One region of the Alkalispirillum mobile genome, then DNA from elsewhere that is predicted to be linked to it. Evidence: predicted binding sites of a transcription regulator. Region 1 holds the regulator's gene; each other region holds the start of a gene.

Region 1 (3,456 bases):
CCCAGGAGGCACAGGCGGAGGGCCGCGAGGACCGGCGCACGCGCACCATCTTCTTCCCGGCCGAGGAGACCGACGACCCATGAGTCGTCTGGAAGCCCGGTCCCTGGTCAAGCGCTACCGCCGCCGCACCGTGGTGGAGGAGGCCTCGCTGACGGTGAACGCCGGCGAGATCGTCGGCCTGCTCGGCCCCAACGGCGCGGGCAAGACCACCTGCTTCTACATGGTGGTGGGGCTGGTGCGCGCCGACGGTGGCCAGATCCTGCTCAACGGCGAGGACATCACCGCCCTGCCCATGCATGCCCGGGCCCGCAAGGGCGTCGGCTACCTGCCGCAGGAGGCCTCGGTGTTCCGCAAGATGACCGTGGCCCAGAACATCATGTCCATCCTGGAGACACGCCCCGAGCTGAGTCGCAAGGGCCGCGAGGAGCGACTCCAGGCCCTGCTGGACGAGTTCCACGTGCCGCATCTGGCCAACCAGAATGGCATCAGCCTCTCGGGCGGGGAGCGGCGGCGGGTGGAGATCGCCCGGGCGCTGGCCGCCGACCCGCAGTTCATCCTGCTGGACGAGCCCTTCGCCGGCGTTGACCCCATCTCTGTGGTGGATATCCAGCACATCATCCGCCAGCTCACCGAGCGCGGGATCGGCGTGCTGATCACCGACCACAACGTGCGGGAAACCCTGGGTATCGTGGAGCGGGCCTACATCCTCAGCCAGGGCCGGGTCATTGCCCGCGGCAGTGCCGACGAGGTTCTGGCCAACCAGGCCGTCCGCGAGGTCTACCTGGGGGAGCATTTTCGGCTTTGACCCCCTTTCCGCGGTAAACTGGGAGTACAGGCAGATACCCGGCCCGGCAATGGGCTAGCATGGGATTATCAAAGCGGTGCGTGCCACGACATACATGAAAACAAAGCTCACCCACATCACGATCAATCAGAACGGCCCCCGGGCCCGTTGGGATCGGTCATGAAGCAGTCGCTGCAACTCAAGCTCGGCCAGCAACTCACCATGACACCCCAGCTGCAGCAGGCCATCCGCCTGTTGCAGCTCTCCACCCTGGATCTGCAAATGGAGATCCAGCAGCAGCTAGAGTCCAACGTCATGCTGGAAATGGCCGAGGACGAGCAATTGGAGGACGAGCAGCGGTCGGAGGCGGACGAAGCTGACCAGAACACCGCCGACGAGCCGGGCGAGGACACGAGCGGCGAAGAGCAGAGCGATGCCGAAGCCCCCGCCGCCGAGGAGCCCGCCGCCAGCCAGCAGGACGACATCCCTGACGACCTTCCGCTCGACTCCAGCTGGGACGAGATCTACGACGGCAGCACCCCCTGGAGCCAGCCCGACAGCGAGGATGAGGACCGCGACCCCTGGGCCAACCGCTCCGGTGGCGGTGAAAGCCTCCACGAGCACCTCACCTGGCAGGCTGAGCTCACCCCCTTTACCGAGCAGGACGCCGTCATCGCCCAGGTCATCATCGACTCGGTGCGCGACGACGGGTATCTGGGTGCCGACATCGAAGAACTGATCTCCGCCCTGCCCGCCGAGTGGGAGGTGGAGCCCGAGGAGGTCGAGGCGGTCCTGCGCCGCATCCAGCACTTCGACCCGGTAGGCGTGGCGGCACGCGACCCGCGTGAAGCGCTGCTCATCCAGCTTGAGCAGCTGCCGCCCGACACCCCGCTGCTCACCGAGGCCCGCACGCTGGTGGACCAGTACCTGGACATGCTGGTGCAGCGCCAGTACGCCCAGCTGTGCCGGCGCATGAAGCTCAACCAGGAGCAACTGCGCGAGGTGCTGGCCCTGGTCCAGACCCTGGACCCGCGGCCCGGCTCCCAGATCAGCGACGACGAGACCCAGTACGTGGTCCCGGACGTGGTGGTGCGCCGCATTCACGGCCGCTGGCAGGTGGAGCTCAACCCCGACACGGCCCCGCGGCTGCGGGTCAACAGCTACTACGCCAGCCTGATCAAGCGCGCCGACAACAGCAGCGACAACACCACCCTGCGCAACCACCTGCAGGAGGCGCGCTGGTTCATCAAGAGCCTTCGCAGCCGCAACGACACTCTGCTGAAAGTGGCCCGTTGCATCGTCGAGCGCCAGCAGGGCTACTTCGACCACGGCGAGGAGGCCATGCAGCCGCTGGTCCTGCGCGAGGTGGCCGAGGCGGTGGACATGCACGAATCCACCATTTCCCGGATCACCACCCGCAAGTACATGCACACCCCGCGGGGCACGCTGGAGTTCAAGTACTTCTTCTCCAGCCACGTGCAGACCGTGGATGGCGGCGAGTGCTCGGCCACCGCCATCCGCGCCCGTATCCGGCGACTGGTCGCCGACGAGAACCCGGCCAAGCCACTCAGTGACAGTCGCATTGCAAATATCCTTCAGGAAGAAGGCATAAACGTGGCAAGACGGACCGTAGCCAAGTATCGTGAGGCCATGGCCATCGCCTCGTCATCCGAGCGCAAGCGACTGGCCTGAACCGCAACGTTGAAGGAGGCGGCATGCAAATACAGATAACCGGCCACCATGTGGAAGTCACGGACGCTCTCAAGGACTATGTCCACGACAAGTTCAAGCGCCTGGAGCGCCACTTTGACAACCTGGTGGACAGCCACGTCATCCTCTCCGTGGAAAAGCTTCGCCAGAAGGCGGAAGCCAACCTGCTGATCAGCGGCAACCGGCTGCACGCCGAGACCACCAACGAAGACATGTACGCCGCCATTGACGGCATGGTGGACAAGCTCGACCGGCAACTGGTCAAGCACAAGGAGAAGGTGACCGACCACCACCGCAGGGAGGGCGCTGCGCAGAAGGCAAGTGCAGGGGCCGCGGACGTAGACGCAGAATAGCCACAGCAAACCACTGGCGGCCGGCGTCCTGCCGGCCCCGGCCGCCCTGGGCTGAACATCATCATGAAAATCGCCGAACTCATCACGCCGGACCGAATCCGTTGCGAAGCCGAGGTCAGCAGCAAGAAACGCGTGCTGGAACAGCTCAGCGACCTGCTGACCACGGACGACACCACCCTGGCCGCCCCCCAGGTCTTCGACCGCCTGGTGGCGCGTGAGCGCCTGGGCAGCACTGGCCTGGGCCATGGCGTGGCGCTGCCCCACGCCCGCATGGAGGGCATAGAGCAGGCCCGGGGGGCGCTCATCCGCCTGGGCGAAGGCGTCGACTTCGACGCCTTTGACCGCGAACCGGTGGACCTGCTGTTTGCCCTGGTGGTGCCGGAGCACTTCACGGACGAGCACCTCCAGATCCTGGCCGACCTGGCCGAGATGTTCAGTGACAGCCGCCTGTGCGAGCGGTTGCGGGCCACCGGGGAACCGGAGCGGCTCCACCAGCTGCTGGCCGAGTGGCAGGGTAGTGAGACGGCAGGGTAGCGGCCACCGACACGGCGGCCGCCAGAAGGCGGAGCACCGACATCCATGCAGAACCTCAGGTTGATCATCATCAGC
Region 2 (3,456 bases), on a different contig from region 1:
TCATTCGCCAGGGCGGCCGCGGCCTCACTGTTCTGGGCGCCCGAGTCCGCATCGTCGACCGGGTCCTGGCCGGTACTCAGGGTCACCTGGTCACTGCCCGAGTTGGGCTCGACCGGGCGGGCGGCCTCGTTGCCGGGCGTGTTGTTCACCGGGTTGGCGGTGTCAGCAGCGGGTTGGTTCGCCTGCTGTTGGGTGGTGTTCGCCGGGTCGTTACGCCGCGCTTCCTGGGTGGCGCCTGAGTTGGCGACCTGCTGCGCGATTGTCGGGTTCGCGTTGATCTCGACCATGCGGCCTCCGGGAACTGCGAATGAATGACTTACTATAGCTCGTACTGCTGAGACAATACACGCCTGCCGACGTTCACCGACGGCAGGGAATCGGGGCGGGTTATCGAACCGGCGCGCTGAAAACAGCGCCGTGGTGGGGGGGTCAGGCGCGGGTGATGCTGCGGCCAACGCCGCCCTGGCCGGCGGTAACGCGACTGCCCTGAATGCCGTCGCTGCCGTAGGTGGCGGGTGTGCCCGCGCCGCCCCCAGTGAGAATGGCCAGCACCTCGCTGGTCTGCTCGAGGCTGCGATGGATCAGCCGGCCATTGGCCTCATTGGTGGTCTGCAGCGTGCGCAGCTGATCCGTCAGGGCGCGCCAGGCAGCCTCCAGCTCGGGCTGCTCATGGTCTTTCAGCAATCGTTGCATGCCTTCCGGCCCGGCCGGGTAGCCCAGCGCCTTGGCCGCTTCCGCCCGCTGCTGCTCCGCCTTTTCCAGGGCGGACAGTGCCTCCAGCTTCTCCGGCATCAGCGCGGTCAGGCCCTCCGCGTCGCGCTCATCCAGCAGTGCGCGCTCGCGCCGCAACACCGCCATGACCGACTGCGCGCAGTCGCTGCAGCGTTGCAGGGCGTCGACGATGGCAGGCTCTACGGCGGTCATGGTCATGTCAGTCCGTCATCCGTTGCCGATGCTCAGCGCTGCAGCAGGCTCTCCAACTCGACCATCCGGCTGGCGATCTTGTCGGCATCCACCGGGTACTCACCGTTGGCGATGCGCTCCTTCAGCGCCTCGACCCGCTCCTGATTAACCTCGGGCGTGGCGTCGATTTGCTGGCGCACGGCCTGCAGGCGATCGGACACGTTGGCCTGATCCGCACCGCGGTTGTCGGCAGTGGCTGGCCGGTCGGCGGCGCCTTCCTGCCGGCTCGCGTTGCCCGCCTTGCCTGCACCGCCGGGGTTCAGGCCGGGGGAGCCGGGCAGCCGATTGCCGTTGTTGATGGGGTCGGTCATTGTCGTCTCTCCGTCCAGGTCACGTTACCCGGCCCTGTGGTCAGCGGCCGGACGCCCACTCTGGATAATATGTCGGCAGGTGTTCCGAAGACTTTAGCCTTCTCCTGCCGGTTTGAGAACATGCGAATTCCGTGCCCGGTGATCCGGCCTATTGCCCGACAGCGATCAGCGATTCGCCGACCACCCGGCCCTCGATGACCCGGCCGGAGCTGCCTGATTCCACGCGGACGATATCGCCCATGCTACCGTTTTCCAGGGCCTTGCCGCGACCGGTGACGGCCACGGCGCCGTTGCCGGCCCGCAGGGTAACGGTGCGGCCGCGGTGCACCAGCTGCGGTTGCGCCAGTGCCGTCTGGCTGATCAGGTCGCCCCGGCGCAGGGAACGGCGAACCTCCATGCCCATCAGGCGGTCCGCTTCGGTCTCATAGGGGCGGTTCAACGAGGACAGCGACCGGGTCTCCAGGGTCAGGCTGCCCGGGCGGATGCGCTCGCCGCGGCGCAGCGGCTGCGCGGCCACCAGCACCTCCACCTCGGTGTCCACCCGGGCGGTGACGTAGACCGTCCAGGGCTGGGTGCCGGTACAGCGCACCCCGACCGTCAGATTGCCGACACCGCGATCGCCGTGGGGGGAAAACCCCTCAAGCTCGCCGTCGCAGCGGGCCAGGCGGAGGCGGGGGTCCAGCCGGCCGATCTCCACCTCCAGCGTGTCGCCGTGCTCTGCGTAGGCCTGTTGGGCCCACTCCGCCGCCGTGGCGCGGATATCCTCGAGCGGCTGCCGCTCCGCCTGAGCCGCCCATGGGGCCGTCAGAAAAATGGCTGCCACCAGAGTCATGCCAATGCGCCTTATCGACATTCTTCCGTTCAGCATGAGTGGATTTTCCCCATTTCAGGCCCGTCCGGGCGATTGCTGAAGGGAAGCAAGCATGATCCATGCCTATGTCTGGCGGGGTGCCCGTAGCAGGCCCGGTGTCCAAACATGATAATGTCTGTTGGAATAGGTCGGAAAAACAGGCTCGGTGACAGCGGGGCTCAAGTCCGGCCGCCCTTGTCCGATGACTGTAAGAGCACGGGCGCATCGGGCGTCTTTCGTATCTTGGGGGAAGTCATGTCGCAGATCCTGCACGCGGTAAATCAGCGGACCCAGCTGGCCGGGCGTAACCGGATGGAGCTGTTGCTGTTTCACATGGGGCGCTCGCAGCGATATGGCATCAATGTGTTCAAGGTGCGCGAGGTCATTCCGGCGCCGAAGCTGAGCCGCGTTCCCAACAGCCATCCGGTAGCGCGGGGCATTGCGCATATCCGGGGACAGACCATTCCGGTCGTGGATCTGAGCATGGCCATCGGCGGGGCGCCCCTGGACGTGGAGGGGGGCGGTTACGTGATCGTCACCGAGTACAACCGCAGCGTGCAGGGGTTCCTGGTGGGCGGTGTGGACCGCATCGTCAACATGAAGTGGGAGGACGTGCTGCCGCCGCCGTCCCAGGGCTCGGGCGGTACCTACCTGACCGCCATTGCCCGCCTGGATGGGCAGATGGTTCAGATCATCGATGTCGAGAAGGTCCTGGCGGAGCTCAACGCCGCCGGTGGTCTGGACCCGAGGCAGATCGAGGGCGGTGCCGACGAAGCGCTGGCGGGGGCCGATGACTGGCATGTACTGGTGGCGGATGACTCGGTGATCGCCCGCAGGCAGGTGGTCCATACCGTGGAGGACCTGGGCCTGCAATGCACGGCCGTGCGCGATGGCCAGGAAGCGCTGGAACTGCTCCAGACCTGGGCGGAGGAGGAAGGCTCTCCGCTGGAGCGGCTGCTGATGGTCATTTCCGACGTGGAGATGCCCCGCATGGATGGCTACACCCTGACCAGCCGTATCCGCGATGACCAGCGACTGGCCGGGCTCAACGTCCTGCTCCACTCCTCCCTGTCCGGCGTGTTCAACGAGAAGATGGTCGAGCGGGTGGGGGCGGATGACTTCCTCTCCAAGTTTCGCTCGAACGAACTCGCCGAGAAGTTAGAGGCGCGTCTTCAGACTGTCTCGGCGGGCTGATCCCGAGGCCCCGGGCAGCGTCGGCGTGGGGCGGTCGGGGTGTTATACTGCGCCGGCACGCCGTCACGGCCACCGGGAAGGGCCGGCTTTCAGGGGTCGAACACGCAAGGAGCCCAGCTTGAGCGTTTCAGCCATCAA
Region 3 (3,456 bases), on a different contig from region 1:
CGCACCGCGGCGACGTTGCCGTGCCGGCGACTCCCCCAGTACGGACACGCGCCCCCGCAGAGGGCGCATGGATCCGACGAGGATCCGGAAAAGGGTCGACTTGCCTGCGCCATTCGGTCCGATGATCGCCGTCCACTGCCCTGCCGGCAGGCGCACGTCCACGTGCGCCAGCACCGGCTCGCCCTCGTAGGCGGCATACAGTTTGTCGGCCTGGACAGCGATCGGTCCGGCAATTGTCCCGTCACGGGCTGGGGTCACGCTTACTGCTCCGAGAGATGCTCCGTCAGAAGGCGCGCATTGTGCCGCATCAGGGAGAAATAATCCTCTGCGCCGCTGCCCTCCTCACCGAGCGAGTCCACGTAGAGGGGGCCGGCCACCCGCACACCGGTGTCATCAGCAACGCTGCGCACATGCCGGTCGGAGATCGTGCTCTCCCAGAAAATGGCGCGGGGCTCCATCTCGCGCACCAAGTCCACGATGCGCATGATCTGACGCGGCGACCCCTCGGTCTCGGCGTTGGTGCCCCAGACCCCGTCGTGGACGAAGTCGTAAGCATCCGCGAAGTAGACAAAGGCCGCCTCACTGGTGATCAGCAGTCGCTTGCCCTCGGGGATACCAGCGAGTTCCTCGGTCAGTTCCTCGTGCAGTGCGTGCAGGCGATCGGCCAGATCCTCGGCACGTGACTCAAAGGCGTCGGCCTTTTCCGGGCGGATCTCGGACAGAGAGCGGGCGATAACCCGGGCGTACTCGGCCGAGGCGCGCGGGTCCATCCAAAGGTGCGGGTCCGGGTCGCCCTCGAAATCTCCGGTGACGATGGGCCGCGTTTCAAAGCCTGATTCCTCGGCCACCGGAACCACCGGCACACCTTCACCCACCGTGGCTCGGACCTGCCCCATCCACTGCTCCAGCTGGTAGCCGTTGTAGAGGACCAGGTCGGCCTGCTCCAGCGCCATGAAGTTATTGGGGATCAACTCCCATTCGTGGACCTCGGCCCCGACAGGGGTCAGCACCTTGATCTCCACGTCGTCACCGGCCACCTCACGGGCCAGGCCGCCCAGAATGGAGAAGGTCGCCACCACTTGCGGACGCTCGCCATCCGAGGCGTTTGTCCCCCCGCAGGCCGCTAAGCCCAACACCACGACCACCGTCACCGCCACCCGCACCCAGTTCATACTTTGCACACCTCCATATAGAACGCGTTTAAGAATCATTCCTAATTCTAGCGACAACGCTGAACCGTGCCAACCGCCGGCCGGGCAGTGGCGCCGGTAGTCTTTTCCCGGCTACCACGTACCGGTGTTCTCCATCGACGCCCACGGCTCCTTGGCCGGCAGGGCCTCGCCGGCCTGCAGCAGCTCAATGGAGATACCGTCCGGTGAGCGGACGAAGGCCATGTGCCCGTCACGGGGGGGCCGGTTGATGGTGATGCCGCTGTCCATCAGCTGCTGGCACAGCGCGTAGATATTCGGCACCCGGAACGCAATGTGCCCGAAGTTCCGCCCGCCGGTGTAGGTCTCCGGGTCCCAGTTCCAGGTCAGTTCCAGCATGGGGGCCTTGTCGGCACTGCGCGCCCGCTCTTCGTCATCGGGCGCAGCGAGAAAGACCAGCGTGAAGCGCCCCTTCTCGCTCTCCTTGCGGTTGATTTCCACCAACCCGAGCTTGTTGCAGTAGAAATCCAGCGATGCATCGAGGTCGCTGACGCGCACCATGGTGTGAAGATATTGCATGACACTGCCTCCCCGTTAAGCGATAGCGCCATGCTGCGCCGTCCGGCGCGACGCTGCAACCGAACCGCGTCAAATCACCCACCAGCCCGGTGTGTGATTTGCCACAGCACCGTGTGAGATGCCAGCCCTGACCTGCCCTGCCACTGCGAATCACTCCCATTAAAAACGAAATTATTCTATAGATCATTGGCTTAATAAATCACATCGAGTTGGCCTGTTTCCTGCTCAATCCTTGGAAATACAACCAGTACAACCAGGAAGCAGGAGCAAGCGATGCCAGCGTCATCCCGTACCCGCCACGCCACCTACCCCATCTCACTCGGGCTGCTCACCGGAGCCGCCCTGCTAGGTACCCCCGCCCTGGCGGACGCCGGGGGCAGCCTTGCCCCCATCGTGGTGACCGCCCCTGTCATGACCAGCCCCGGGGAACTTGAGACCGACCCGCGGACAAGCCGCCTGCCCCTGCCGGCGCAGGACGGCGGCAGCTTCCTCAAGTCCATCCCCGGGTTCACCACTAGCCGCAAGGGGGGCACCAGCGGCGACCCGGAGCTGCGCGGGCTGGGCGGCGGCCGCCTGAACATCCTGATGGACGGCAGCCCGGTGTTTGGTGGTTGCGGACAGCGCATGGACCCGCCCACGGCCTACATCTACCCGGAGAGCTATGACCGGGTAAGGATCTACAAGGGCCCGCAGACCGTTCGGTTCGGCCCGACCCTGGCCGGCGTGGTGGACTTTGAGCGGGACCCGCGGCGGTTTGACGATCCCACCGTCACCGGCCACGCCAGCATGACGGTGGGCCGTTTCGACCGCACCGACCTGATGGCCGACGTAACCGCCGGCAGTACCGAGGGCTACGCGCGCATCATCGGCACGCTCTCCACGCAGGATGACTACCGCGACGGAGACGGCGACAAGGTGCACTCGGAATTCGAGCGCTGGAGCGGCACCGGCATCCTCGGCTGGACACCGGATGAGTTCACCAACGTGGAGTTTGCCTACGAGCGCAGCGACGCGGAGGCGGCCTACGGCGACCGGATGATGGATGGGACCACCTTCGACCGCACCGGCTACAGCCTCACAGCCCGCCGCGAGGCCATCACCCTCTGGCTGGAGGCCGTGGAATTCAAGACCTTCTACAGCTACGTGGACCATGTGATGGATAACTTCCGGCTGCGTAGCGCCCCCCAGCAGACGGTGAGTTTTCCCGACCGGCGCACCACCGGCGCCAAGGTGGATGCGGAACTGGTGCTGGCCGACCAGACCTGGATGACGGTAGGACTGGATTACACCGAGGATGAACACCGCCGCGGCCGTCGGACCACGATGGAGGGTACGAACACGCTGCAGGAAGTGCTGAGTACCGACTACCCCCGCAATGACACCGCCGAATTCCGCGATTACGGCGCCTACGCCGAGCTGGAACACGGCCTGACAGCGCGCGACCACCTCTTCTTTGGTGCCCGGGTGGACCGTAACCGGGCGGAGGCAGAGTCCCCTTACGGCGGCGCCCCCCCCGGCACCACGGACCACAACACCCTGTGGAGCGGCTTCGCCCGCTACGAGCGGGACCTGGCCGACCTGCCCCTGACCTTCAACATCGGTGTGGGGGCTGCGGAGCGTGCGCCGGATTTCTGGGAGCGGATGAAGGATTTCGATCTGGAGACCGAGCGCCTCACCCAGCTCGATGCCGGCGCCCAATGGCACGGTGACCAGGTGTCTGCGACGGTCT
Region 4 (3,456 bases), on a different contig from region 1:
CCGAATACCGGGTCGGTCACCGTTTCCTGATCCTTCAGGGTGCCGTCGTGGATGGCGTCGATGATGGCCCGGGTGTGGGCCAGGCTCATGCGCTGCCCCTCGCCGTAGGGGCCGCCGGTCCATCCGGTGTTCACCAGCCACACCTGCGCTCCGCTGGCGCGGATCTTCTCTGCCAGCAGCTCGGCATAGCGGGTGGGGTGCATGACCAGGAACGGCGCGCCGAAGCAGGCGGAGAAGGTGGCCTGTGGCTCGGTGACCCCCATCTCGGTGCCGGCGACCTTGGCCGTGTAGCCGCTGATGAAGTGGTACATGGCCTGCGCCGGGGTCAGCTTGCTTACCGGCGGCAGCACGCTGAAGGCGTCGCAGGTGAGGAAGATGACATTCTTCGGGATGCCGCCCACGCAGGGCAGGCGCGCGTTGGGGATGTACTCGATGGGGTAGGAGCACCGGGTGTTCTCGGTGACCGAGCCGTCGTGGTAGTCCACTTCGCGGGTTTCGGGGTCGAAGACCACGTTCTCCAGCACTGCGCCAAAGCGGATGGCGTCGTAGATCTCCGGTTCGGCGTGGCGGTCCAGGCCGATGGCCTTGGCGTAGCAGCCGCCTTCGATGTTGAACACGCCCTCGTCGGTCCAGCAGTGCTCGTCGTCGCCGATCAGCCGGCGGCGGGGGTCCGCGGACAGGGTGGTCTTGCCGGTGCCGGACAGGCCGAAGAAGACCGAGACATCGCCCTCCGGGCCCTCGTTGGCCGAGCAGTGCATCGAGAGCACATCCTGCTTGGGCATGATGTAGTTCATGATGGTGAACACGCCCTTTTTCATCTCACCGGCGTATTCCGTCCCCAGGATCACGAACTCGCCCCGGCTGAGGCAGAGGCTGACGCTGGTCTTCGAGTTGACCCCGGGCACCTCCTGGTTGGCGGAGAGCCGGCCGGCGTTGTAAATGGTGTAATCGGGCTCGCCGAACTCGGCCAGTTCCTCGCGGGTCGGGCGGATGAGCATGTTGTGCATGAACAGCGCGTGGTAGGCCCGCTCGCAGATCACTCGCACCTTCACCCGGTAGCGGGGATCCCAGCCGGCATAGGCGTCGATAACGTAGAGCCGGTCGCGGGTGTTCAGGTAGTTCACCGCCTGCTGTTGTAGTGCATCGAAGCTGTCCGGTTGCAGATCGATGTTCACGTCCCCCCACCACACATCGTCGGTGACCTGTGGGTGATCGGCGACGCGCTTGTCCTTGGGGCTGCGCCCCGTTTTTTCGCCGGAGCGGGCGATCAGCGCACCGGTGGAGGAGATGGCCGAGCCCTTCTCATGGGCCAGGGCCTCCTCGTAAAGCCGCGCGGGCGCGGGGTTGCGCAGGACTTCCGCCACCTCGATGCCATGCATTTCCAGGGAGAACGTCACTTGCTAGCTCCTCGTGTATTCGTGTTTGCCGGGGCGGCCTGTGCGTTTTATTGAATGTATTGGCCGGACGATGGCGCATATGTTACCGCGTGATGAAGGCTAATGCCGCCCCCGATAGCCAGTTTGTGGCCCCCAACGTCCAACTTGGTGCGCTGGCGTGCTCCAGCGCTCAATGCGCGCACCACCGGCGGGCGCGACACACCCCGTCGGTACCCGCCGGTTTTATGCAACCTCCTGTTTTGCCGCCAGGCCTGGCCATTGGCACGCACCTTGTATTGTTTTGCACTGCATCAATGCTGACGGGCTCAGCCCCTGGAGTTGCTCATGGTCACCAAAGTCATGCTGGTTGATGATTCGCCGGAGCGTTCGGCCTGGCTCGAGGAGTCATTGCAGGTAGCAGGCTTCACCGTGGTGGCCACCGTGCAGGGCGAGGATGACCTCTACCAGCGGGTGCTCGACGAGGAGCCGGAGGTGGTCATCACCGAGGCGGTATCGGGCAAACGCGACACCCTGGAGGGGCTGTGCAGCCGCGGGGGGCGGTACCCGGGGCCAGTGATGAACGGCTCCGTTCATCACGACCCGGAACTGATGAGCACAGCCGCGGCGGCAGGGCTCAGTGCCTACGCCGTGGGGGGCGTGCCGCGCGAAGGGGTGCAGGGGGCGATTCGCCTGGCCATCCGGCAGTATGAGCGCTTCCAGGGGTTGGCCCGCGAGCTGGCGGACACCCGCCGCCAGCTCGCCGAGCAGCGTGATGTGCACCAGGCCAAGTGCCTGCTGATGGAGCGCGAGGGGCTGGGGGAGGCCGATGCCTACCACCTGCTGCGCCGGCGCGCCATGAACAGCGGCCAGCCTATTCCGCGTCTGGCGCGTCGGTTGCTGGCCGACGCCGGCCTCGCCCACGGTTGACCCGCGGCGGTGCATGCTCGCACCGCTAGCGTGCAGCCGCCCCGCCACGGGGGCTGACTTTCTTTCGTAAAACGATGTTTTAACGGTAAAAGACAAACCTGGCACGTAAATTGAATTTAGATTGTTGACATCAGTGCTCTGTCCGTCGCAGCGCGGCACCCAACGGCGGGTTGTGGCAGGCATTGAAACAGGCTTTGCAGGCAAGGGCGTCTGGCGTCGGCTTCCGGCCGATGCCGCGCCCTTTTTTGTTTTCGGCGGGAGGTATGAACCATGAGCAACCGATCACTCAACGACCCGTTCAACCCGGAGGCGGATCTGCGCCACGGGGCGGGTTGCACCTGCTCCAGCTGCGGCGGCAGCGAACACGCCCACCACGACCACGGGGCCACCCCGGTGGAGCAGGAAACCAACCCGATGCTCGCCGCGAAGCAGGGCGTCGACAAGGAGGCCATGTTCGACCGGGCCGTGGAGAGCGCGGTGGTGCGCGCCCTGTTCGGTCACCACGACGCCAGCCGGCGCTTCTTTCTGAAGGCGGTGGGGGCCGGCACCTTCGCCGCGGCGGTGGGCTCCATATTCCCGCTGGACGCGGCCAAGGCCCTGCTCAAGGACAACCTGGGTGACCCGGAGAAGCGCGACCTGACCGTGGGCTTCGTGCCCATCACCTGCGCCACGCCCATCATCATGGCTCACCCCATGGGCTTCTACGAGCGCTACGGGTTGAACGTGGACCTGCGCTCCACCGCCGGCTGGGCGGTGGCCCGGGATATGTCCATGAACCGGGAGTATGATGCCTCCCACATGCTCACCCCCATGCCCCTGGCCATGACCATGGGCACCGGCTCGTCGAGCATGCCTTTCATAATGCCGGCGGTGGAGAACATCAACGGCCAGGCCATCACGCTGCACAACAAGCACAAGGACAAGCGCGACCCCAGCCAGTGGAAGGGCTTCCGCTTCGCCGTGCCCTTCGACTTCTCCATGCACAACTTCCTGTTGCGCTACTACGTTGCCGAGCACGGCCTGGACCCGGACCGGGATATCCAGATCCGCGTGCTGCCGCCGCCGGAGATGGTTGCCAACCTGCGGGCCGGCAATGTGGACGGCTACCTGGCCCCCGACCCCTTCAACCAGCGGGCGGTCTGGGAGGAGGTGG

What was found. Region 1 encodes sigma-54, which starts transcription at its own class of promoters, with help from an activator protein. Its sites were predicted from a motif close to TGGCANGNTNCNTGCTT; they were not measured.
Region 2: flgA (flagellar basal body P-ring formation chaperone FlgA) is a predicted target of sigma-54. The motif match lies at 2,194-2,210, and genes of this name have one in related genera.
Region 3: DFR31_RS09475 (TonB-dependent copper receptor) is a predicted target of sigma-54. The motif match lies at 1,938-1,954, and genes of this name have one in related genera.
Region 4: DFR31_RS10080 (ANTAR domain-containing response regulator) is a predicted target of sigma-54. The motif match lies at 1,657-1,673, and genes of this name have one in related genera.

Annotation. Positions count from the first base shown of each region.
Region 1 covers NZ_RCDA01000008.1:1,851-5,306, forward strand. The annotation lists gene lptA (lipopolysaccharide transport periplasmic protein LptA) at 1-83, shown strand, start outside; gene lptB (LPS export ABC transporter ATP-binding protein) at 80-805, shown strand; gene DFR31_RS13490 (RNA polymerase factor sigma-54) at 965-2,476, shown strand; gene hpf (ribosome hibernation-promoting factor, HPF/YfiA family) at 2,500-2,847, shown strand; gene ptsN (PTS IIA-like nitrogen regulatory protein PtsN) at 2,911-3,381, shown strand; gene rapZ (RNase adapter RapZ) at 3,427-3,456, shown strand, end outside.
Region 2 covers NZ_RCDA01000002.1:109,952-113,407, forward strand. The annotation lists gene DFR31_RS08750 (hypothetical protein) at 1-287, opposite strand, end outside; gene DFR31_RS08755 (flagella synthesis protein FlgN) at 430-930, opposite strand; gene flgM (flagellar biosynthesis anti-sigma factor FlgM) at 957-1,274, opposite strand; gene flgA (flagellar basal body P-ring formation chaperone FlgA) at 1,423-2,106, opposite strand; gene DFR31_RS08770 (chemotaxis protein CheV) at 2,380-3,318, shown strand; gene DFR31_RS08775 (CheR family methyltransferase) at 3,437-3,456, shown strand, end outside.
Region 3 covers NZ_RCDA01000002.1:277,706-281,161, reverse strand. The annotation lists gene DFR31_RS09490 (metal ABC transporter ATP-binding protein) at 1-258, opposite strand, end outside; gene DFR31_RS09485 (metal ABC transporter solute-binding protein, Zn/Mn family) at 261-1,172, opposite strand; gene DFR31_RS09480 (VOC family protein) at 1,284-1,727, opposite strand; gene DFR31_RS09475 (TonB-dependent copper receptor) at 2,001-3,456, shown strand, end outside.
Region 4 covers NZ_RCDA01000003.1:33,965-37,420, forward strand. The annotation lists gene pckA (phosphoenolpyruvate carboxykinase (ATP)) at 1-1,397, opposite strand, end outside; gene DFR31_RS10080 (ANTAR domain-containing response regulator) at 1,722-2,303, shown strand; gene DFR31_RS10085 (CmpA/NrtA family ABC transporter substrate-binding protein) at 2,574-3,456, shown strand, end outside.